2 regions of the Ferrimicrobium acidiphilum DSM 19497 genome follow, and region 2 is predicted to be linked to the other one. Evidence: riboswitches for the same ligand, from Rfam matches in the RefSeq annotation. Region 2 holds a riboswitch; the other holds the start of a gene.
The links. A riboswitch is a leader RNA that binds a small molecule or an ion and turns the genes downstream of it on or off. The one in region 2 is predicted to bind fluoride.
Positions count from the first base shown of each region.

Region 1: another riboswitch for fluoride. It lies ahead of FEAC_RS00015 (MutS-related protein); the one in region 2 lies ahead of FEAC_RS12110 (respiratory chain complex I subunit 1 family protein).

Region 1 is NZ_JXUW01000001.1:993-12,913, forward strand. Features, by position in the region: gene FEAC_RS00010 (MFS transporter) at 81-1,292, shown strand; fluoride riboswitch at 1,587-1,644, shown strand; gene FEAC_RS00015 (MutS-related protein) at 1,672-3,270, shown strand; gene FEAC_RS00020 (MutS-related protein) at 3,360-4,742, shown strand; gene FEAC_RS00025 (zinc ribbon domain-containing protein) at 4,767-6,539, opposite strand; partial or broken gene FEAC_RS00030 (IS607 family transposase) at 6,606-7,170, opposite strand; gene FEAC_RS00035 (hypothetical protein) at 7,703-7,984, shown strand; gene cobO (cob(I)yrinic acid a,c-diamide adenosyltransferase) at 8,040-8,561, shown strand; gene FEAC_RS00045 (cobyrinic acid a,c-diamide synthase CobB) at 8,579-9,925, shown strand; gene FEAC_RS00050 (cobalt-precorrin-4/precorrin-4 C(11)-methyltransferase) at 9,935-10,756, shown strand; gene FEAC_RS00055 (cobalt-precorrin-5B (C(1))-methyltransferase) at 10,704-11,816, shown strand; gene cbiE (precorrin-6y C5,15-methyltransferase (decarboxylating) subunit CbiE) at 11,813-11,921, shown strand, end outside.
Region 2 is NZ_JXUW01000032.1:448-12,368, reverse strand. Features, by position in the region: gene FEAC_RS12140 (cobyric acid synthase) at 1-1,240, opposite strand, end outside; gene FEAC_RS12135 (proton-conducting transporter transmembrane domain-containing protein) at 1,362-3,320, opposite strand; gene nuoB (NADH-quinone oxidoreductase subunit NuoB) at 3,332-4,081, opposite strand; gene FEAC_RS12125 (hydrogenase large subunit) at 4,094-5,608, opposite strand; gene FEAC_RS12120 (proton-conducting transporter transmembrane domain-containing protein) at 5,608-7,077, opposite strand; gene FEAC_RS12115 (hydrogenase) at 7,074-7,754, opposite strand; gene FEAC_RS12110 (respiratory chain complex I subunit 1 family protein) at 7,765-8,706, opposite strand; fluoride riboswitch at 8,764-8,825, opposite strand; gene FEAC_RS16180 (transglycosylase family protein) at 8,946-10,034, opposite strand; partial or broken gene FEAC_RS12100 (IS607 family transposase) at 10,464-10,931, shown strand; gene FEAC_RS12095 (IS4 family transposase) at 10,984-11,921, shown strand, end outside.

The DNA of each region.
Region 1 (11,921 bases), on a different contig from region 2:
GTGCACATAGTGGTCCAGGATCGATCAGCAGCCGTGCTAAGGTCAGGTGAACCGTGAAGCCAGCGGAAAGGAGAAGACTAGTGAGCCAGCCTTCCTCATGGCGAACAGGAGAGGTATGGGCAATCGCCGCTTCAGCCTTCTTTGCTGACCTCGGTTACCAAGCCGTCTTGGCAGCCTTTCCGTTATTCCTTGTTATTGCTCTTCATCAGCCAGTCTGGGAGTACGGACTGGCAGCCTCTCTGAGTTACGGAGGAGGAGCGCTCTTCTCTTGGTACGGAGCCAAGTTAGGCGACAGGATTGGACATCGCAGGTTGGCAATCCTAGGAAACTCGTTCATACCGTTACTCTCGCTCTCTGCCATGGTAGCCAATCCCATCTGGGCAGTAGGATTCCTCACCGGAGGCTGGTGGGCACGCAATCTTAGGTCTCCATCGCGTCGCGTACTACTGGTCACGGCGGTGCAAGATGAGGAGCAGCGTGCCAGAGCCTTTGGCTTCCTGCATGCCCTAGATGTCGGAGGCGGCGCCCTTGCTGGCGTGGCTGTTCTGCTCGCCGTCCTCTCTCATTCCGACTACCGTTGGCTGTTCTTGGCAACGGCGGTGCCACTTATCATCTCCACCCTGCTTTTAACGACGACTCCCCGACCCAACCAGGCTGCTGAGGCGCAACCGGCATCCGACCCAGTCAAACCCGCCTACCCAGCACCTCCAATGAAGACAACTCGTTCACTCTTGATCGCAGCGACTCTGTACGGATTCACCTTCTACAGCGCTGGATTTCCAGTCCTCACACTCGCCCAACGTGGCAATGGTATTGCATTGGGGATCGTCGCATTTTTGTTGATACAACTAACATCGGCACTGACTGGCTACCTTCTCCCTCATTATCTCGATACCAGACTTTGGAGGAGGGTGCGGAGCTTAGGCTGGTTCGGATACCTCGCAATGGGGTTGGGAAACGGCTTGATCGGTCTCGGTTATAGCCTGCATCACAACCTGATTCTGCTCTTGCTCGGTGTAGTCATAACCGGCTACTCGTTGGGTGCCGTGGAGACACTCGAACCCACCGTGATGTCGATCCTTCGCTCTGGGAGCCAGGCAGGACGTGGTTTCGGTTCATTGTCTGCAGCACGAAGCACCGGCACCTTTATTGCCAATCTAGCGATGGGCCTACTCTACGGAGTTGCAGTTGGCCTCGCCTATGGCTATGCCGCGTTGTTAGCTATTGCGGCCGCCTTGGTCATGTTGGCCGCTGTGCCAGCGTTACGGCAGAGGCAAGCATCTGGCGATTAAATAACTTCGCTAGCCCACTGCGCGAACGCAGTGGCTTACGAGCGACCAGCTATGGATGCAATTTGTGGCGCATTCGCGCCACAAATTGCAGGCTACTGGGTGCTCGTCAACTTCGAGGAAGCGATGGACTTACCTCAACCGCGCCACCTGATGCGAGAGCCGTCGACTCACGAAGAGAGTGACGAGCTCTTGTGAGGCTCTGACCCAACGTCTAAGTTCGCATCCACAGATACATGGCACCATGGGTTCCCAACCGCGGACAGTTAGTCTCCCGCAACTCCCGACAAGACTAAGATGGCTTGCGGCGATGGAGTTCGCTGATGCGTCTCAGACTGATGACTCCTACTAAAGCAGCGACGGCTAGTGGAAGGGGTGCTCCGTGTCAAAGGCTTACCTTAGGGAGTTGATCAGGCGTGATCCGACTACGAGTTGGGATACTAGTCAACTATCTGATCATCAGCAGAAAAATCCAGATCCACTCCTATCGCCTGCAAGCTTGCTTTGGCCGACCTCTGAGAACTACCACGTCATTCCCTCTAACGTCTTGGCTGACCTTGCTCTCGACCGTATGTTCACATCGCTGGCTACGGCAAGGCTTGAATCATTCGACCTTTACTCACTATGGACAACCATGCCGGTGGACGCGACCACCACCCGGTACCGTCAAGCCGTCGCCCGAGATCTTCTCGACGCCAAGGCGCGCGTACCGATCCTTAGCTTCATCGACGGCATCGAAAAAGTTGAGCAGTACCTACGAGCAGCTGCTGGAGCGCGCCAACCTAGCGGTGAAGAGCGGTGGCTCCTCGACGCAGTGCTAACGTACACGAAAACGATCAAGACCGTGAGCGAACAGATGGCGCTGGTGTCTTGGAGTTCCGAGGGATTGCAGACGTTTCAGGACGCGCTTACCGAACTCGAGAGCAGCGAACGATTCCTAGAACTCTCTCAATCATCTATACGTGTAGCATCTGAGCTTAGCCAAATTCGCTACAAGCTCATTTTGGAGGATAGTACAATCACCGTCGATCGGAGTGAATCGACAGACCAGGATTATCGCGATCATCTCCAAGTCTTATTCGAGCGCTTCGGTGACATCGATATACAATCGCCGATTATTGCTTCTTCTTATCGCTCTAGAACTCACATTGATGACCGGATTCTAACCATCCTTGCACGAATCTTTACGGAGGAATTCTCTGACTTGGCCGCATTTGCACATGAGAATCACGCTTTCGTTGCAGCCTGGATTCCACGGCTCGAGCGCGAGCTCATCTACTACCTTGCATGGATTGAAGAGATTCTCGGCTTTGAGGCTAGAGGGTTAGCGTGGACCCTGCCGGTCTTGAACGATGGACCTGGCGTGCAGCATGCTGAGGCCCTGTATGATCTCGCTCTCGCTCATGATCTTCAACATGTACCCACTCCACCGGTCACCAACCAATGGCACCTCGATGGCAACGAGTCGATCACCGTTGTCACTGGCCCCAACAACGGAGGCAAAACTACCTATGCTCGTTCCGTTGGTCAGCTCTACATCGTCGCCGCCCTCGGGCTCCCCGTGGGAGCATCAGACGCACAAATTACGCTTGCACCCTCAGTCACCACCATCTTCTCCGAACGCGAAGCAGCTGATCGTGCCACCGGGCGACTCGAGGATGAAGTCCTTAGAATACAGTCCTTCTTTAAGACAGCCGAGCCAGAGTCGTTCCTTATAGCAAATGAGATATTCAGTTCGACGAGTGTGAGCGATGCAATCGCTCTAGGCCGTCTCCTCATCGAACGGTGTCAGGATCGACAACTACGAGCTATCATCGTCACCTTCGTCGACGAACTCGCCAAACCCACCCCCGGAGTGGTGTCGCTGGTTGGATCAAGTGACAGGGTTACCCATCAACGCAGTTACAAGTTTGAACGGAGACCACCGCAAGGTCGCGCCCAGGCACTCGAACTAGCGCTAGAGCACGGACTAATCTCATGATCGGGGTTCATCTACTTTGGCCTCCTGGGTGTCCAGACTCAAAGACCATCTTCACGGATGCGCGATCTCTAACTGATATTGGTATCGAGATGATAATCGACGCTATGGCAGATGGGGATCCAGACATAGCGTCAGTAGCCAATGACCTGTTTATCCACGCTCCCACGGACTCGACCGTAATTCGTTGGCGGCAAGAGGTCTTGATCGACGCCCTTGCTCATCCACAACTCATTCGCGACCTTGACTCCATAGCGCGCCACAGCGCCGTACTAGAACGTCGAAGCTCTTATGCGACCCGACAACAGGCACCCTTTTCTCAACTGCTTCGCTCTCGCGAACTCTTGAGTTTACTCATCGGTGATCTCGAGGCGCTTGCAAAGCGTGTTCGGGAGCCAGATAACGACGTCAGTTCGAAGGGACTCAAACTCCTGATCGCCACGATCAACGACAACTTTAATGATGAATACCTACAATCACTCCAGGCAGAGCTTCAACTACTCCGGTTCGAAAATGGCATGGTTACTCGAGCTACCCTTGGCGCAGGGAACTTGACGAGCGATGAACTTATAGTTGAAAGTCCTTTCCAAGGGCGCGGGTGGAGAGACCGGCTGCATCTAGTGCTTGGCGATGACAATAGGATCGAGATCGCTCCCCGTGATCAAGCGGGTGGTGAGACACTCCGCGAACTTCGGAACCTGGCCCTCAGTCAAATAGGCACCATAGTCGCTCACGGACTCGGCACAGTGATCAGCTTCTTCGTCACCCTACATCATGAGCTCGCCTGGCTCGTCGGCGCCATCAACCTACGGAGTCAATTTGAGCAGCTAGATTTACCCATCTGCATGCCAGAACCAGCAGCTGATGGCTGGCATCTGGGCTTTCACGGCCTCTGTGAACCAACGCTCGGCTTACGCACTCGCGCACGGCCGATAACCAACAACCTGGCGCTAGACGACAGCTCTCCGATCGTTCTGAGCGGAGCAAACTCCGGAGGCAAGACCACATGGCTCCAGAGCGTGGCACTCGGCATCTTGATGATGCAGACGGGGCTCTTTGTCACGGCAGACGAATTCCGAGCAACCATCCGGACGAACCTGCGCACGTTCTTCCCAGACGACGAGGATCGTGAGCTTCAGCATGGCAGACTCGACGATGAGCTCATACGACTGGCAGCCACAATAACAGAACTCCAAGAGGATGGGTTAGTCCTGCTAAACGAGCCATTGACTTCAACGAACGAGATCGAGGCATCGGAGATAGCCACCGCTGTGTTCCGTGATCTCGACAAACGAGGTGTGACGGTTATCGTTGTGACTCACTACCCGACCCTGGCACGTGAACTTGCAACCAGCGGCTTGAGCCTCGAACCCGAAATATTGGGCGATGGGGTACGCAGCTATCGTATCGAGCCATCACCACCACCCAAAAACTCGTCAGCCATGGACATCTACCGTCGCCTTGGCGGTTGGTAATGATCGACCGGGAGACGTTGTAGCTCAACCTGTCCATCGATTGAGAGCTAAACCCATTGCCCTCCGCCCTACAGGCAGAGACGGAGGTACATCAGACCACATGTTCACAACCCGCTCCGAAATACATATACATCCATATGCACCTCTTTTGTCTTCGCTCTCCAGCCGCCTTTGAGTGTTCTGCCCTATCCACAGGGACAGAACTAGGGCGAGTCGATGGTTGACCACCTCCCACGTCCAACTTGGGTTGTCGTGGTATGCTTGGAGTCTCAGCCGTTGAGCGGTAGCAGCATCGTCTGTCGGGATTCCTCTGCTCTCCAGTCGGCGTAGGAACCTCTCCTCTAGGATCTTCTTCACTTCCCTATAGGGAGTGAACCGGCTGATCTGGCGATCTTTGATCCTGTTGAGTAGGTTCATGGCAGCTACGTGATCTACATCACCCTGCCAGTTACAATCCCAATAGGGATTGCGACAGTGAAACACATCCCCGTGTCGGTTGTCATGATGGACATACCCACACCCTGGATCAGGACATGTTTGGCTGCTGTAGGCCGCGTTGACCGTTTTAATGCCGGAACCTCCGACATAGGCATGTACCGTAATGCGTTCTTGGTTCTCGTTCCTTGCCCATGATGAGCAGAGTCGAGAGATGTTCTTAGACCTGGCCTTACCTTGCAAGCGAGAGAGGTCTTCGATGATGATCTCTCTTGGCCGCTGTGATGGAAGTTGGGGGACTCGCTTCTTGGCTCTGGTTCTGTTCCCGTCTCCATAGACCACCTCCTTGATTGTGGCACCAGAGATCGTCTGTAGTTGTGCCTTTGTGCGCCGGAGTCGAGCCTGCTGCTTCTTTGTACCCAAGTTGTTGCGTGCGATGTGCTTGGTTCGCCTAGAGCCAGCATCTCTCTTTGATAGAGCGTGAAGTCTGTTCCTTGCTTTGCCGGTCTTGTTCCGGCGTTCAGTCATGGATGTAAGCGCTCGGCCATACTCGTTGCCATGATGGACTCCCGAGCTATCAGTACAGACCTCGGTGATCCCCCAGTCAAGAGCCACGGCGGGGCCGGTGGCCCGGTCTTGGCGTGCAACGTCGTAGCTTACGTGGACGAAGGCTCGCTTGTGTTCTTCGTCTAGTACAACCCTGATATTGCCTGACACCTGAGAGATGCCAGACAGCGGTAGTGAGATGCGCTTGTTGCGGGTTGAGCTAATGACTTTGACGTAGCGTCTGGTTTTGCCTGTTCGAGTCTCATTGTCGACCACCGAGTACAAGCTAGAGTCCAAAGACATAGAGCGAGACTTGACGACGGTTGGCCAGCTACTACCGAGCGCATCTCGAATAACACGGTGCAGGTACGAGGCTATCTTCGCTCTCGCGTCAGGAGGGATAGCCACCGTTGGAATCTCTGGCACGCCACCACCCATGATCTGCCCAATGGCCGAGTATCGGGCGAGACAGGCGTAGGCATAATGCCTCTCGTTCTTGTCTGTGAATCGCCGCCATGTCTTTGCTTTGATGTCAGCACGGGCAAAACAGGACTCGATGTGGCGAATGCAGGTATCCACGGCATCAAAGGCGGCTTGGTCTATCAGATGAACGTTGATGCTCGTTGGGTATAGCCCTCGTGCCTTGGCATAGTCACGGAAGCTCTTGCTTCGATCTAGTAGTCCCCACAGGCTAGTCTGGCGCAGATGAGCCACAAAGACGCGCTTTGCATCGGTATAGCGCTTAATTACCGAGCACAGCTCGTCGTACTTGCCCTTGTTGAGTGGCAACGTGGCTAGGCGTACCGTGCGCTTCATGGGAATCTAACCATAGGATGAGGCTTGGACATCGAAGGCTCTGGCATCGAAGGCTCGGACATCGGGTCATGGACTTACCTCTTTGGCTATCTCTTGAAGCCGTTCCATAACCTGTCTGTTCTTATCGCTTCTGGAGCCATGTAGCCTGGCCGAGAATACGGTCACAATCTCGATAACATCATTTGCAAGATCCTCTTCAAAGGTCGAGTCCTCACTAGCGTTGATAATGATTACCTCAGTGCTCACACAGGGAGAACACCAGTTACGATCCAAACCGGAGCAGTCTGTCCTTATGACTGAGCACCAGTCGTCCAACCTCGCCAGAACAGATCCTCGATACGAGCGCCTTTAGTCCTCGTTTGTGATGGTTGAGTCCTGACCCTAGATCAGAGATGACCTCGTAGGTCCACCCGTTCACAGCACAGTAGCTCTCCAAGAGAGCTACCTGGCGCACTAGGTCGTCTTTTTGACCGTTGGTTGATACGCGAGCATAAGCAATGGTGGTCCTGGTAGATGGAGCCTTATGAGGCGCAATGGCACGAAGTTTAGCCAGGTCATAACGCCTTCTACCTCCCTGAGTGTGCACAGGAGGATCAATACGTCCCTCTGTTTCCCATCTCCGTAGCGTCATGGGGTGAACTTAGAGTTCCTGTGCTGCTACCACAATGGGGACCAACCTAGTCATAAAAACTGAAAGTAAACAACACTCAAGAGTGCTTAGCTTAGAGATAGCAGTGGCGTGCCCCGTCTCGCTGGGGCGCGAAACGATGACCACCCTGCGAGAGCGGATCGTTGAGCCCATAACGACCAGCTCTCGCACCACGATCGTCTGGGTGCCGCAACCAGCCCAGTTCCACAGGTATGCATGGCACCCACATTCGCCATCAGCAACTACGTCGGCGTCTACTCATCGTTCCCGCACACGACCTATCCCGGGCGACTCTTCGGCTAGATGGCGATCCGCTCACCCACAACTGGCGCCATCTGATTATCGGCTGCTAGGCACACAGTTCGACGATCGTCGTCGGGTTAACGCATGGGTTAATCCGCACGAGGCGTTCTCAATGCTGGAACCAGCGCCGTCTACCAGAATCCAACTCCGGCCGCGTATCTTATCGATAATGACCCTTGGAATCTAGCCCTTAATCTAGCGATAGAACTAAATGGTTCGATCAACTCGTACCCACCAGCCCTTCAATGGTGCCGATGCCTGCGTCGGTGATCCATTCGCCTCTGGCACTATCTCTGGCACCCAACCCGACCAATTTGGCCCTCTCGTCGAGCTGCCGAGCACAGCCACCAGACCACTCACACTCGCAGATGGGTCCGAGTACGGGTTTTTAGAAGATGGTGACAGCATCACAATCCGAGCAAGCGCTCCATCGATGAACGGAGGTCAGCAACATCTTGGTGAGGTGCGCGCTACTACCACAGGCTCGAACTAGTCCTGCCTCAGCCCCCGGAAGCCATTGGTGAACGTGAGACCTAGGCTAGAGAACCATGGAACGAAGCTCAAGGCTTTTAATCAACACCGGCGAGGGCAAGGGCAAGTCATCGGCAGCCTTTGGCGTCATGAGCAGAGGATGGGCTCGCGGATGGCGAGTGGTTGTCATCCAGTTCGTCAAGGGGGGCAAGTGGAAGACGGGAGAACGCAAACTCGCCGATCAGCTCGAGATCGAGTTCCATACCCTCGGAGATGGTTTTACCTGGGAATCTGATGACTTGACCACTACCGCTCATCTCGGCCAAGAAGCCTGGGACCTAGCCAAAGCCAAGATCGACTCCAACGACTACGATCTCGTCATTCTCGACGAACTCACCTACGCCATCACCTATGGCTGGATCGAGGAGACTACGGTTGTTGAGACTCTGCGAACACGGCCCGCACGCACCAACATCGTCATCACTGGCCGTGGCGCAACCGAAGGGCTTATTGAGATAGCTGACACCGTGACCGAGATGCGTAAGGTCAAGCACGCCTACGATCAGGGAATCAAGGCCAAGAAGGGAATCGAGTACTGAGTACCCGTGGGCTCATTATCGCCGGCACTGCCTCAGGTGTAGGCAAGACCTCTGTCACTCTCGGACTCTTAGCTGCCCTCGGCGAACGAGTTCGCATAGGCTCAGCTAAGGTTGGCCCCGACTACATCGATCCGCATCTGCATGCGTTCGCCACCAAGCGAGCGAGCTACAACCTAGACCCGGTGCTGACTGGACCCTCAGGCGTGAAGGCTAGTCTCGCACGAGCCGCACGCCAGGTGGACCTCGTAGTAGTCGAGGGGGTTATGGGCCTCTTTGACGGGACGGACCTGCCCAGCGTTGATGGTACGCCTGCCCAGCCATCTCTAGGATCGACAGCACAGGTGGCCCAACTCACCGGCCTACCAGTCGTTCTGGTTATGGACTGTGCCCATCTTTCGCAGTCTGCCGCAGCCGTTGCGCTTGGCTATCGTTCACTCGATCCCGACGTCCATGTCGTAGGGATCATTCTCAATCACCTCAAAAGCGCAGCGCACGAAGCATTCGTCCGCGAAGCAATGGCCGCCATCGGCGTCGAAGTACTTGGCGTCATTCCGCACGGCGGACTGCCTACGCGAGACTCGCGTCATCTCGGACTCTTGACTGCCGAGGAGGCGCCGACTAGTACACGTGAATGGATCACAGCCTTGGGCTCAGCGATCCGTACCCATCTTGAACTCGAACGCATCATCTCCCTAGCTGAACGTATCGACATCGACGTTGCCGACACCGGAGAAGCAGCAACCGTCGCCGGGCACCCGATCATCGCCTACTCCAAGGGGCCTGCTGCCAGTTTTATCTATCCTGAAAACCTTGAGCTTCTTCGCGAAGCCGGAGGTGATACCGTCGGCTTTGATCCACGCTACGATTCAATTCCAGCAGAGGCGGGGCTGATTTGGCTCCACGGCGGATATCCAGAGAACTACCGCGAAGAGATAGCCAGCAACCAACCCCTACTTGATACACTCCGTAAATCCGTGGCGATGCAACGACCATTGGTCGCCGAATGTGGCGGACACCTCCTGTTGGGCGACAGACTCGAAGACAGCCAGATGGCCGGCATTCTCCCCTTTAACTCGACTATCTCACCTCGACTTACGCTTGGTTACCGAAACGCGCGATCTACCACTTCAACATCCCTCCTCCTATCCGACCGCCGGACAATCCCAGCTCATGAGTTCCATTACGCTACCTCTACACCCCAAGGAGACGGGATAGATCTGCAGACCGCGCGCGCACGATGGAGGGCAGGTTACGCTAGCTGTTCGCTGCTCTCGTCGTACCTCCATTGGCATCTTGGGGCCGACCCTGGACTCGCCTTCGCTCTAGTGTCGGCAGCCTCGTCTACGGGCTACTCGTGCGAGTAGGATGACCTCATGGAGCACATAAGTTTTGTTGGGGCAGGTCCAGGCGCGCCGGATCTTATCACTCTTCGTGGCCAAGCACGGCTACGCGAAGCCGACATCGTCATTTGGGCGTCCTCACTGATCCCAGAGGAGATGTTGGGCTGGACAGATGACAAAGCTGTGCTGATGGACTCTGCAGAGATGACTCTCGAGGATGTCTTGCTAGTTTTCGAGAACAATCCTGGGGCCCGAATCGTTCGTCTGCACTCTGGAGATCCGTCAGTCTATGGTGCGATCCAAGAACAGATCAGCTGGTGCGAAGCCCATGACCGTCCATTCGAAATTGTGCCTGGAGTCACCTCCATATCGGCAGCCGCCGCCGCTGTAGGCCGTGAACTAACGATACCGGAGGTTGCCCAATCTATAGTAACCACTCGGGTAGCCAGGCGGACCTCGGCATCGATGCCAAAAGGCGAATCGCTCTCCGGCTATGCGCAATTGGGGGGTACCATCGCCGTTCTGCTATCCGGCGCGCATCCACAACGGATCGTCGATGAGCTCCTCTCTGAGGGATCAAAATTTAGCGCCAGTACGCCAGCAGCCGTAGTAGTCCGCGCTTCCTGGCCCGATGAGCAGGTGGCACTGACTACCATCGGAGAACTAGTATCAACGATCTCCGATCTCGGTGCGAAAAGAACTCTTTTAGTGCTGATAGGAGAGGTTCTCACCACGACCGACATACGGCGATCGCACCTTTACTCTCCTAGCTTCTCGCATCGCTTCCGATCGCGATCGGAGCCTGGCACCACCTCCGGGCGAGCCAAGCGACGCGCTAATCGAACGGTGCACTGACGTGACCGAACGACTACGTTCGGGGTATACCACCGGCGCCTGCGCTGCTGGTGCTGCTAAAGCTGCGATCATCGGTCACATCAATGGTCAAATGCCAGAATCTGTCGAGATCACCCTTCCCAAGGGTCAACGGGTTGTCTTCCCGGTCTGCCAAGACGAACTTGGACGGGCGGTGGTGATCAAAGACGCTGGTGATGACCCAGACTGCACCGACGGAGCTCATGTCACGGCGTCCGTAAGTCTGATCGACGGCGACGAGGTTCGCATCTCCGGCGGAGAGGGGGTAGGCGTCGTCACGAAAGCGGGGCTCGGCCTTACTGTAGGCCATGCTGCGATCAACCCGGTTCCTCGCCGGATGATCACCGATGCTATTCGCGAGGTGACTGACCACGGAGTTGAGGTCATCATCTCAGTCCCCGGCGGAGAGGAGATGGCACGAGCTACCACAAACGATCGTCTTGGGATCCTCGGAGGTATCTCCATTCTTGGTACAACTGGGATCGTCAAGCCGTTCTCCACCGCCGCCTACCGCGCCAGCATTGTTCAACAGATCGATGTTGCCGCCGCCAACGGGCAACGCCATCTCGTTCTCGTCACCGGCTCTCGCACCGAAACTGCCGCAATCGGGCTCTTTCCCAACCTCGACCCAGTCGCCATTGTGGAGGTGGGAGACTACACCGGGGTCGCAATCAAACGCGCCGCGTCACATCAGCCTGATGTCATCACCTGGATAGGCATGGTCGGAAAGGTAGCCAAACTAGCGCAAGGACTCCTGATGACCCATTTTCATCGAGCTAACGTCGACACCGAACTTCTTGCCGACGTTGCCCGCTCGGTTGGATCTAACGAGAGCCTGGTGCTTGAGGCTACAGCCACCACCACTGCTCGCCACTTCTACGAGAGCTGCCGGAGCGAAGGAGATCTACGCCCCCTAGTTGAGTTGACGCGCCTGGCTACCACCACCTGTTTTGAGGCGGTGGGGCATAGGGTACCTGTAGAGGTTTTCATGGTCGACTTTGATTCACTCCAGGTAATCGCCGACCATAGACTGACACCGTGATCACAATTATCGGCTGGCTAGGCAACCGCGAGGAGTCGCTGACTGGCGAACAGCTCCTAGCCCTTGCCAAATCTCGCACCATCTTCGCGCGGCCACAGCTTCACG
Region 2 (11,921 bases):
CTCTTGCGTTTACCCTTCCATGATGGATCTGGTAGCCAGTGATGCTCGCGTCCCCAAAGCTCGGTGCCGACCCAACGACGTTTGCCAACACCTTCTCTTCGCAGAAGACCACCTTGGCCCGGAGCATGCCAATACCGTCGACGTGGCCAACCGATGACTCAACCGAGTCCTCGATATCCGTCGCCAGCATCTGGTATCCACCACAGACGCCAAGGAGCCAACCACCTCTATCTAGCAACCTCTCCAACGCCGGTACAAATCCATTGGCCCGCAACCACTCGAGTGCATAAACGGTCGCCTTTGTCCCCGGCAAGATCACTAGGTCAGCGTCGATTAGGTCATCAGGTCGACGGACAAAGCGAAGATCAACCTCCGCCTCCAGGATGAGCGGATCAAAATCGGTGTAGTTGGCCAAGTACGGCACCTCCACCACGCAGACCCTGAGATGACCCTGGCTAACGTGCGACGCTGACGTCGACTCTGTCGTGGACGCAGCTAGCCGTGTGACCCCAAGATTGATCGCATCCTCTCCTGGAAGATAACCCTCGATTATTGGCAGATTGCCGAACCATTGCGTCTGGAGTCGCCCTACCAGCGTCTCGATGCCCGCCTCGAGAATCGCACCGTCTCCACGAACACGGTTGATGATAAAACCTCGCAAGATCGCTCGATACTGATCTGGAATGAGCGTGAAGTGGCCATAGATCGAGGCAAAAACACCACCAGGCTCGAGATCTCCAACCACCACCGCCCCGATTCCAGCAGCCTTAGCGAAACGGAGGTTAGCTAAGTCTCCATCGAACAAGTTGATCTCTGCGGCTGACCCAGCGCCTTCGGCGATGACGAGCTCGTGGCTCAAGGAAAGCTCCTCATAGGCACTAACCACCCTCGTTAGCAACTCTCGTTTAGTAGCCACCCAGTTACCGCTGCCTATCTCACCGATAGGCTGACCACCCACGATCAGCTGCGAGCGTGACGGAGCGGTTGGCTTAATCAACACCGGGTTCATCAAGACCGATAAGTCGACCCCCGCTGCACGAGCCTGCACGGCCTGGGCTCGCGCAACCTCACCGCCGTCAACCGCAACCGCAGAGTTGAGCGCCATATTCTGCCCCTTGAAGGGCGCAACCATAATCCCTCTCTGATGGCACCAACGCAGTAACCCTGTAACTATCAACGACTTTCCAACGTTGGAGCCAGTACCTGCAATCAACACTCCCTTGCCTGGAAGCGACGTCATTGACGAACCGATCTCACAACTAACACACGCGTTGCCTTAGCGGTCGGTAGTAGATTTTAGACTCCATCATGGCCCAGTGTAGACGCACCCAAATTGCGACAGCAGCTGCTGTCGACTCAACTCAGTGGATAAAGATGGCGATGACTGCGATCAAGAACAGTACAAGCAGGTAACTCAGGTAGGCGTTCAGCTGTCCGCTCTGCAGCGGGCTAAACAGCCTTGCCAGTCGACTGACTCCGCTTCGTAGCAGTTCGATCAGCCCAGCTCCAACCATTGGCGCCTCGGCGGCGTGATAGCTTAGCTGTTCAAGTACATACCCTTTGTCGCGGTAACTTCGTTCCGTCTCGGTCTTCGGGCGATAAAGGAATGAATAGACGGTGCGCAAGGGGTTAGAGAAGGCAAACGCAGTCGTGGCACTCGCCGCCATATCAACCACCTCTCCCCCACTCCAGGGAGGCACACGCCGGGGCTTGAAACGTCGAACCACCAAGAGGATCGGTAGGATGGCGAACAATGCTCCGACGATCACGAACTTGACAGGTGAGATAAATGCGAACCCACTGGACAGAGGAACGATCAACAGCCCGTCAACTAGGGCCTTGGCACTGGCAGGATCCGGCCAGGAGGCTCGGCGCATCATCGGCTCCCAAAAAACAAGGCTGATAGCCGCAGCTAGGTTCGCCAAACCGAGGATGATCACACCCAGTCGATTCGCGAGCCCGACAGCCTTCCCGTCACGCCTAGCTCCCAGGAGACCAACTCCGTAAAGTTTGACGAATGTGGCGAGTGAGAGCGCCGCTGAAAGAGCAAGCCCAGCCCCCACCAGGATGAGCGTCGTCCGTCCCGCGAGCGAGGTGAGCGTGAAATCATGGAAAAGTGCCTCGAAGAGGAGCCACTCGGTCACAAAACCCATAGCTGGCGGCATCGCTGAAAGGCTCATCGAGGCGATCAAGCCACCCACTCCGACCGTCCACGGAAATTCGTGGGCGACTCCCGTCTGCTCGACTTGGTAGTTGTCGTCACGCTCCGCCTTCACATGCGAGGCTATGAAGAGACTCGCCTTCGCGAGACTGTGACCCATCAGGTGCAAAATCCCAATCAGCCAACACAGACCCGCAAGCTCCGACTGACCACCAGCCTGAAATATCAGCGCCGCTCCCAAGGCAGCGATCGCAATACCGGCGTTCTCAACTCCTGAAAGTGAGAGCAAACGGCGCCAATCGCGTTGCTGAAAGGCATAAAGGATGGCTACAATCGCCGAAAGCATTCCAGCGCCTGCCACTACCACCCCTAGGAAAAGTGTCGAACCCGCATGGACTGGAAGCCAAAGGAGCAGCGCCCGACCTAGAGCAAAGTAGGCAGCATTCAAGACAACCGAGGAAAGAACAGCACCTGTCGGTCCATCGGCGGAACCGTAGGCATCGGCAACCCAGGAGTACAAGGGAACAACTCCAAGTTTTGCCCCAAAGCCCACCAGGAATAGTAGACCTATTATCGCCGAGACAACCACCCCACGCGCAGCCCAATCGGAACGAAAGCTTGCAAACCCAAGGTGAGGTCCAAGGAGTGCTACCGCTGCAATCAACGCTACGCTCCCGACCTCTAGCAACGCCAACATCGAGAGCGTCGCCCGAGAGCCTTTGCCATCGGCCCTGTTCGACAAGATCATGACGGCGCCGCCCAGGCTCATGAGTTCCCAACCAAAGATCATCGATGCACCGTTGTTCAGTCCCGTCAAACAGAGCACGCCCAGTAACGCAAGTGCTACACCAAAAGACCACCAGCTCCCTGGTTCACGACGCACCCACACAGCGATCACCACTGCCAGCCAAGCAGGAGCAAGGATCAGCAGCGCTGCGGGATCCATCCGCCAGACGAGTGGCTGATTCTCCAGGACAAAGAGGTGTAAGGTGCTCGTCCCGTTCGGCAATCCGAGCATGTCGGAGATGAAACCGACCACGACACCGAGCAAGACAGCCAACCGGGCGACGATCGGCGCCTTCGGTGAGACCCTGATGAGATTGGACACGATCCCAACTAGGAACAAGGCCGCGGCTATCTCCATGCCTAAGGTCGCCATCTGGGAACTACTCACCGTCCACGTCCAACGAGCGAAAGCAAGGCATCGATTAGCACAATCGGATGTGGCGGACACCCCGGCACCCAGAGGTCAACTGGAAGAATGCCCTCCAACCCCTGATGAGCGTTATATCCGCCGCCATTGGTCCCGCCTGAGATAGCGCAGACCCCAGTGGCGACTACGTACTTCGGCTCCGGCATCGCCTCGTAAGTCGAGATCAGCGGCTCGTACATGGGATTCGTTACAGGGCCAGTGACCAACAATACATCGGCAAAGCGAGGGGAGGGTGTAAAGAAAACACCGAAACGATGCAGGTTATAGTATGGGTTATCGAGGGCAGAGATCTCTGATTCACAACCGTTGCAGGAACCACAGTCGATATGTCGCACGAACAAACTCTTGCGCAACCGCCGTCGATCGCCACTCGGAACCAACTCCGCCGAGATCTCAGTGGAGTTAACATGCCGCCGCAATCCACCTCTATCGTTGCTGGCGCGCGTCAGTTTTGACGGGAGTATAAGTACTCCTTCCGGGCACGCCTCCACGCACAAATTACAACCGATGCACGACCCTTGATCGAGCTCCAAGCCACCGACAACCGAGATCGCCTCCGTCGGACAGCTGCTTGCACAGAGATCACAACCATCAGGGCACCCATCCACGATCGGCTCCGGCAACCCAGTCATCCCATCGACATCATCGACTGGCCACGGAACCGTCTTCACTCCACCTCGGAGCCCGCGATATGTCCATGCAGGCATCGCTACGACCTCCTAACGATCATTTCCAGCCAACGACAGCCCAAAACTGGCCTCGTTGATTGCGTAATCCATCATGTTGGTACCATCTACGGTGTAGGGAAAGACTCGCCAGTTTGAGAAGGACGGTTCCTTGATCTTGACTCTGGACAACTTGCCATGATCGAGATAGACGGCGTAGATCAAGGTGCCTCGCGTCGCTTCTACCCACCCGAGACCCTCGACGGCATCCGGAATCCCAGTTCCGTTGCTGTCAGCCATGACTGGACCATCCACAAGCTGGTTGGCGAGCTGACCGATGATGGCGAACGAAGCAAAAATCTCATACTCTCTGATAAGAGCCCTAGCGCGAGCATCGCCAGCTGACGCATCGGGCACAATGAACTGGAGGTCGCCATAGCCACTGTAAGGATGGTCGCGCCGAAGATCCCTATCGAGTCCGCTGGCTCGCTCAATTGGGCCAGTCGCGCCTTGAGCAAGCGCCATCTGGGTGCCAAGGACTCCGGTCGTCTCCAATCTATCTAGGTAGCTCCGAGTGCCAGAGAGCGCATTGAGATAGGTTCTTGCCCTCTCTTCGAGCTCCGCGAGCTCCTCCTTTAGTCCATCCGTATCCAGATCCCTGCGCAAACCACCTGGCACAATCAGCCCTCGGAGAAATCGACTGCCGGTGAGACGCGCATTCAACTGCTTGGCAAGCTCCCCAAGGTAGTGTCCTTCGGCGTCGGCAACCTTCAGGGTTGTCAACTTCGACAACAGCCCGAAATACTGGAGATGATTGTAGAGACGCTCAAGCTCAGCGAGTAGAGCACGCAACTGCTGGGCTCGCCTTGGAACGCTAATTTCAAGGGCATCCTCGCATGCGAGAGCAAACGCAAAGGCATGGGCTGCGCTGTCGATCCCTGACACTCGTTCCGCTAGTGGTGCCCCCTGATGCGGCAACTTGCCCTCGAAGCGAGTCTCCATTCCTCGGTGTTTATAGAACAATCGTGTCTCTAAATGGACTATACCCTCACCGGCATAGGAAAATTGGAAGCTCGCAGATTCCACTACGTCAGCACGCACAGGCCCAAAACGCAGTTGCTGCAGATTGGCATCACCGACAGTCGGCATCGTTAGCGCGGTCGAGGCGAACTCGAAAGGCGTAGAGTACTGTGACTGTCGTTCTAGGAACGCTGCTGGCACTCGTGCCCCTTCGTGGAGAACGAATCGCCTGGTATCAGGTGCTCCCTCGAACTCGACTCCGTAAAGATCAGAGATTTCGCGCTCGTAGGATCCTGCCGACGGTATCAACAACGCAAGCGACGGCACGCTCACCCCAGGCGGCACCAGAAGCCGCCATAACCGATATGGCTCACGAGCCTCGCTACTTGCGAGATAACTAAGCTCAATACCGTCTTCAACTCGGCGACCCCAGATGGCCTGCAACCTCCTATAGGTTCGCGGTGGCGTTGTCGGATCGACGGCTAGATCCGATAAAAGCGATGTCAACCGAGAGGGATCGCTAAAGACGATCTCATTCCATGTCGCCATCAGCGGCCACCAAACGTAGCAGCGATATGGGTAAAGTAAATCCATAGAGGATGCGGCCACCATACACCCAATACCAGGACAATCGTCACCGCCACCAGCATCGGCGCCACCGAGGTTATCGGCAATGCGTGAACACTACCGTCATGGGGGTGATGATGACGTGGGCCGGCGAAGAACATCTTACGGAAGTGACCCATAAAGCCGATAAATATGACGATCAGAGCTACACCCATCACACCAACGGCCCAGGGGTTCGCACTCACGATGCCACCACGAGCAATGGTGAGCTCACTTAAAAACAGTCCAAACGGAGGGGCACCCACAGCCGCCACCGCTGCGGCGAGCCAGGCTGCTCCCATTACTGGAAACCTATCCGCGATCCGACGGACGCCTGCTATCTGGCGGGTTCCATAAGACTCAATTGCGTTGCCGGCACCAAAAAACACCGCAGACTTGGTGAGTGAATGATTGAGCATCTGGTAGAGCGCACCTACAGTCCCCAACACACCACCAAATCCAAATCCGAGAGCGATGATCCCGATGTGCTCGACGCTCGAGTACGCCGCCAGCCGCTTGATACCACGCTGGCGTGTAATGAAGAGAGCCGCGACCACAAGGCTGGCGACTCCCAGAATAACGAGTGCCCTGCTAGCATCAGCGCCCATGCTCGTCTTGCGTAGAACCCCTAGGTAGCGGACTATCCCCAGCATTGCACAGTTCAACAACCCACCCGAGAGCATTACCGAGACAGGAGTTGGGCCCTCAGAGTGGGCGTCCGGCAACCAGGTGTGCATCGGCGCGAGCCCTGCCTTGGTGCCAAAACCAACGAGCACGAGCAAGAACGCTACCAAGAGAAGAGAGGGATCAGCCTTCGGGGCGATAGCCTCAAAACTCGCCCATGTCATTGGATAGTTCTCACCGCGAATGAACGTTCCAGCGAAGTAGAACAAAATAGTTCCAATCAGAGCAAGCGATAACCCCACAGCCACGACGACCAGGTACTTCCAAGCCGCCTCGATCGCGCGTCGGTTTGGCTCAAGTCCTACCAGTACCGCACTCACCAGCGTAGTCAGATCAATTCCGACCCAATAGAGCCCAGGATTGTTCTGGATAGGAGAGAGGATCATGATCAACGCAAAACAGGCGAACAGGCTGTAGAACACCTTGAGCGAACGCGGGGATCGTCCCTGTTCTCGAAGATATCCTCGGGCGTACACGGTTGCAAACAGATAGACGACAGCTAGACATACCAACACCCAAACGCCAAACGGATCGACCAACAACAACGAGTCGACTCCAACCACGCCTCGGCTCGGAACGATAATAAGTAACCAGAGGACTAGGACCAGATCTATCGCCGCCGCCGCTTGATTTGCAGACTCGGCCACGACGGGCCGAGGAGCGACGATAGAGAGCAGTGCCGCTGCGGCGGTGACAGCCAGGATGATGAAGATCAGAGTCCAAATCATCCGGTCAACTCCCTCATGATGCGGACATCTGTAACACCAAGGCGACTTCGCAAGGAACGAGCAAGCACCGCATAGGTGGCGATAATCACTAACAGGTCGAAGAGAAACACGATCTCGAGGAAGAAAGGAAGCCCGGGGACGAGAATCAATGATCCAGCGAGTACTCCGTTCTCGATCATCAGAAGACCAAGAAGGCTCGACAACGCCTCAGTCCGCAGTGCAAGCGTCAAGAATGCGATGAACTCAACACCGAGGAGTACAGTGAATGCGAGTATGCCCACAGACGATAGCCGCGGCAGTTGGTTATGCACCTCCTCGGCTATGACAAAAGCCAAGATGACTAGAATCCCACCGACCACCAAAGTGGAACTCGAACGAAAAATCGGTGTCTGTTCCCGCCCAACTCCAGTACGGTCGAGCAGCCTTGTGACCAAGAAAGGAATCAACAAACCCCGAATCACAATCGTGAGTACGGCGATGCCGTAAAGCAACGGATAATGCCCCCATGCGGCAACAATGATCGAGATCGCCGCGATCACCCACGACTGCAGCGCGAACGCATAGACATGATTGCGCACCCAATGAGAGCCAAGGATGACGAAACTCAGAATCAGAACGACAAAGAGGGAAAGGCTTAGTATCGCCACCACAATCGGATGGTGTGGTATTACTTGCATGCTGCCTGCCTCATAGAACCTGCCTTGCTACTACGGCGAGCACCGCCAAGACCAAGGCGAGCGCGAGCGGCTCCTGGTAACGGAAGAATCGCAACCTCGACTGTACAGTCTCAATCACCACCATGATGACCGCTACAATCAACCACTTTCCAACGAGCACAACCGCGCTTAGCAGTACGCTGGGGAGCGATCCAGTCGATGAGAGTCCCCAAGGAATAGCAAGCACATTCAAGAAAATCGTATAGAGAATTGCCTGCTTCATCCACGACGACCAACGCAGGAGGCCGAGCATGGGCCCTGAGTACTCAAGGACTCGTGCCTCACCAATCATGTAGACCTCGTAGTGGATCGAGGAGTGGATTGGCAATCGCTCAGTCTCCACAGTGAGCAAGATCAAGAATGCAGCCACAAAAAAGAGGTGGGCTGGACTGAGATAGGTGGCCAAGCTCGTGACCAGAAGGTGATTCACAACGAAGGGCAACATCGACTCTGCCAACAGAGTGATGCCAATAAAGACCATGATAAGACTGGGCTCGGCGAGTATCGCCAGAATGGACTCCCGCGAACTGCCCATGCCCCCAAAAGGATGACCTGCGTCGAGCCCCGAGAGACTTATAAAGAAGGCGGCAAGCGTCAAGATCAGACCGCCTCCCAGAATATCGCCGATGTTTGAGAGTGGCAGAGGAAAATTAGTTAAGACTGGAATCAACATCGGAACGATCATCATCGCAACAAAGGCGACGATGGGAGTGAGCCAGAAGATAAATGAAGCTGAGTCTGGAACCAACTGCTCTTTATGAAAATACTTCCAGAGGTCGCGGTAAGGCTGCAAGATCGATGGTCCGCGGTTCCCCTGCACTCGTTCTTCGGCAAAGACTATAAACCCGTGTATCAACGGCGAAAGCAACAATATAGTCAGCACTTGACCGATCTGTAGCAGCACATCGCTCACTACTTAACGACTCCTCCGTCTCGACACACCCAACTAACCTTGCGGCAGCGGCTACACCTTATCAGAGGAGTCATCAGCCAATTCGGCGTTGCAAGGTGGACTCCATCACCCTTTGGACTGATCCTAGTCTCCATCCAAGCCGATGTCAAAATTTCTGATCACCTCACTCGGTCCTTGCACTTGACACACTGACGGCCACTCGCCGGCATGTCCTCATGAACAATCATTTTCGCAGACGTCTAGTCCAAACCAAGAATCAGGGAACACTCCGGCCAGGCGGCCCATCCAGCCTGGCGTTGCTCTATTTGAGCTGCCTGATCCTGCGTAGAAGGACTCGCAGCGGATGGCAATCCACTGAATCCAAGACCTGCCCATGTCGAGGCCGAAAATTGATAAGCGCCGTAATAACCGTTTCCAGTGTTGTCTTGATAATTGCCTCCAGACTCGCAATTGCGTAGCGCGGCGAACGCTTGTGAGCTTGGGGGAGCTGGACTACCTCCCCACTGACTGCCAGCACCTCCGGTTGAGACCGCAGTACTCACTCCGACCGCGCTCGGCGCTCCCTGGGCTGCCGGTTGCGGTCCAGCTTGGGCGGCTGCCTGTTGCTGGGCTGCCTGAGCGGCTGCCTGTTGCTGGGCTGCCTGTTGCTGGGCTGCTCGACGTGCTGCGAGAGCTAGTTCTTGCTGTCGCGCGACAGCCTCCTGTTGGAGTCTTTGCTGTACGAGCACGGCGATCTGACCGTGCACCGATGTCAAAGTTGCCTGCTCTCTCGCCACACCTGACTGCAACGAGACCAGGTCCTGGGCTAAGCTCTGTTGAGTCTGGGATGCAGCCGCAACATCACGGGCATCCGAGGCGACGAGTGCCGTTACAGCTTGCTGATCACGCCGATAGGCAGTGATCACGTTAACCACATAGCCACTAGCTACGTTCTCGTAAGTGGACTGTGTTGCAACATTATTCTGATTCGTGTTCAACGCGTCAATGACCGCACTCGAACCTGGGGCATCGGTAAACTTCGCTATCGCATAACTCACCAGGAGTTGCTTCTCAGCAGCGAGTTCGGCACGCGACCGGGAGAGTTGGGCATTCACCTTTGCGAGATTCGCCTGATCGGTTACGAGTCTCGCACGTGCGCTAGCGGCCTGCACCGCCACCGCGCGAATCTCACTCGACTGCGCACTAATCTGCTGGCTGAGTTGGGTAGCTCTGTTCTGAAGTTGCGCCTGCGAAGCGCTCGTCAATATCGAACGTGGAGCAGGGAAAAACGCCAAGCTAATGAGCCCCGCCGTGAAGGCAACTCTATTTGCAACTGCTCTCGCTGGCATAGGCACGTCAGCACTCCATCCTTCGCGTTTCTTCATCATAGCAGTAACAGAAAGCGACTACAGTTTTTGGCCTCTGCACCTGCCTTTTCTCAACTCTGCGTTGCTCATCTACGCGAACCCCCGACCTACGGACGTGCCTTCTAACTTTTACCATCAGATGCCCGCCGGACAACAATACGGCCCAGCTATTTCTGCATGGGAGCAAAGATATCGCCCCAATCTTGGTCCCAATAAGAGGATTTGGATCCTCGATACGGACCGTGGCGCGTTAGGTACTCCTGTGTCGTCGAATCGGCAGTAATTTGGTAGCCTCTGCTTCATGTTCTCATCCGATGCCAGTTTCACACTCGTTGGATCTAGAATCTTCGCGCTCGAACAACGCAATGGGGTTCCAACAGTTGACGTACAGATGTACTACAATAGGATGTAATGAACCTGCGTGAGTGGGCACTCTCCCAAGGTAAACATCCTCAAACGGCATATAAGTGGTATCGTGCCGGTACTTTGCCTGTACCTGCCCGCAAAGTTGGCCAACTCATATTGGTTCGAGACTTAGAGTCACAACCATCCGTGCCTAAGTCTGCCGTGAGATATGCGCGAGTGTCTTCTGCGGATCAAAAGCCAGACCTAGATCGTCAGGTTGCCAGAGTCCTTACTTGGGCTACAGAGCATGGGTACTCAATAGATCGTGTAGTCACAGAAGTTGGTTCAGCTTTTGGCGGGCATAGGCGTAAGTTCTTGTCTCTACTGAAAGATCCAAAAGTAAGCACAATTTTGGTTGAGCATCGAGATCGTTTCTGCCGGTTTGGAGCTGAATACATAGAAGCCGCACTTGAGGCTCAGTCGAGGAAACTCGTCGTCGTAGACCCTGCCTGGGTAGATGACGACTTAGTACAATACCGTTAACTTAGTACCATTCCAGTGCTATACTGGGTCTCGGGAGGTGCCGATGCCAAGACCCGGGTGGAAACGACAACCAGAGGGCTCACGGTTGACCGATCATCTCTCCATAGGGGTTCTTACCCGCACCTTTGGGAGAGATCTCATCGATTCGATACTGGTCGCAACCGACAGGGTCCAACAGCGCGTACGTCTGTTGCCATCACGGGTGATGATCTATTACGTCTTGGCACTTTCGCTCTATCCCCAGGACTCCTACGAGGAGGTCATGCGTCACTTGAGCGAGGGGTTGCGGTGGATGGATCAATTCCAGTCTTCTTGGAACGTCCCTTCCAAGGTGGCGATCTTTAAGGCTCGTCTACGCCTCGGCGCAGAGCCCATGAAGAGACTCTATGAGGCGGTTGCAAGGCCACTGGCAGCTCCTGGTGATACCGGTGCCTTCTACCGCGGGTTACGCCTGGTTGCGATCGATGGAACGAGCCTTAGTGTCGCTGACACCCCAGAGAACCTCGCTCACTTTACAAAGCCAACGACTCCGCTTGGTCAAGCCGCCTATGCCAAGGCGAGAATCGTCGGCCTCTTAGAGTGTGGAACCCATGCGATCTTTGCCGCCAATGTAGGCCCCTACAGCGTTGCCGAACAGATTCTTGCAAAAGGTGTCATCGATAAGCTCACACCTGGGATGCTCTGTCTTGGTGACCGAGGGTTCTTTGGCTACGACCTCTGGCAGCGAGCTGCCAACACCGGTGCCCAACTCCTCTGGCGGGCAAAGAGCAACTACCGAATTGAGACGGTCGCCGAACTCGAGGATGGTTCTTACCTTGGCAACGTCTATCACCATAAGGACAGGGGCAGAAAGAGTCCGCTTCTGCTCAGGGTGATTGAGTACCAGATCACCGAAGGGGAGGACCCGGATCTCTTCTACAGGCTCTTTTGCACCATCACCGATCCCGAGGTGGCACCGGCTCATGAACTAGCGGCACTCTA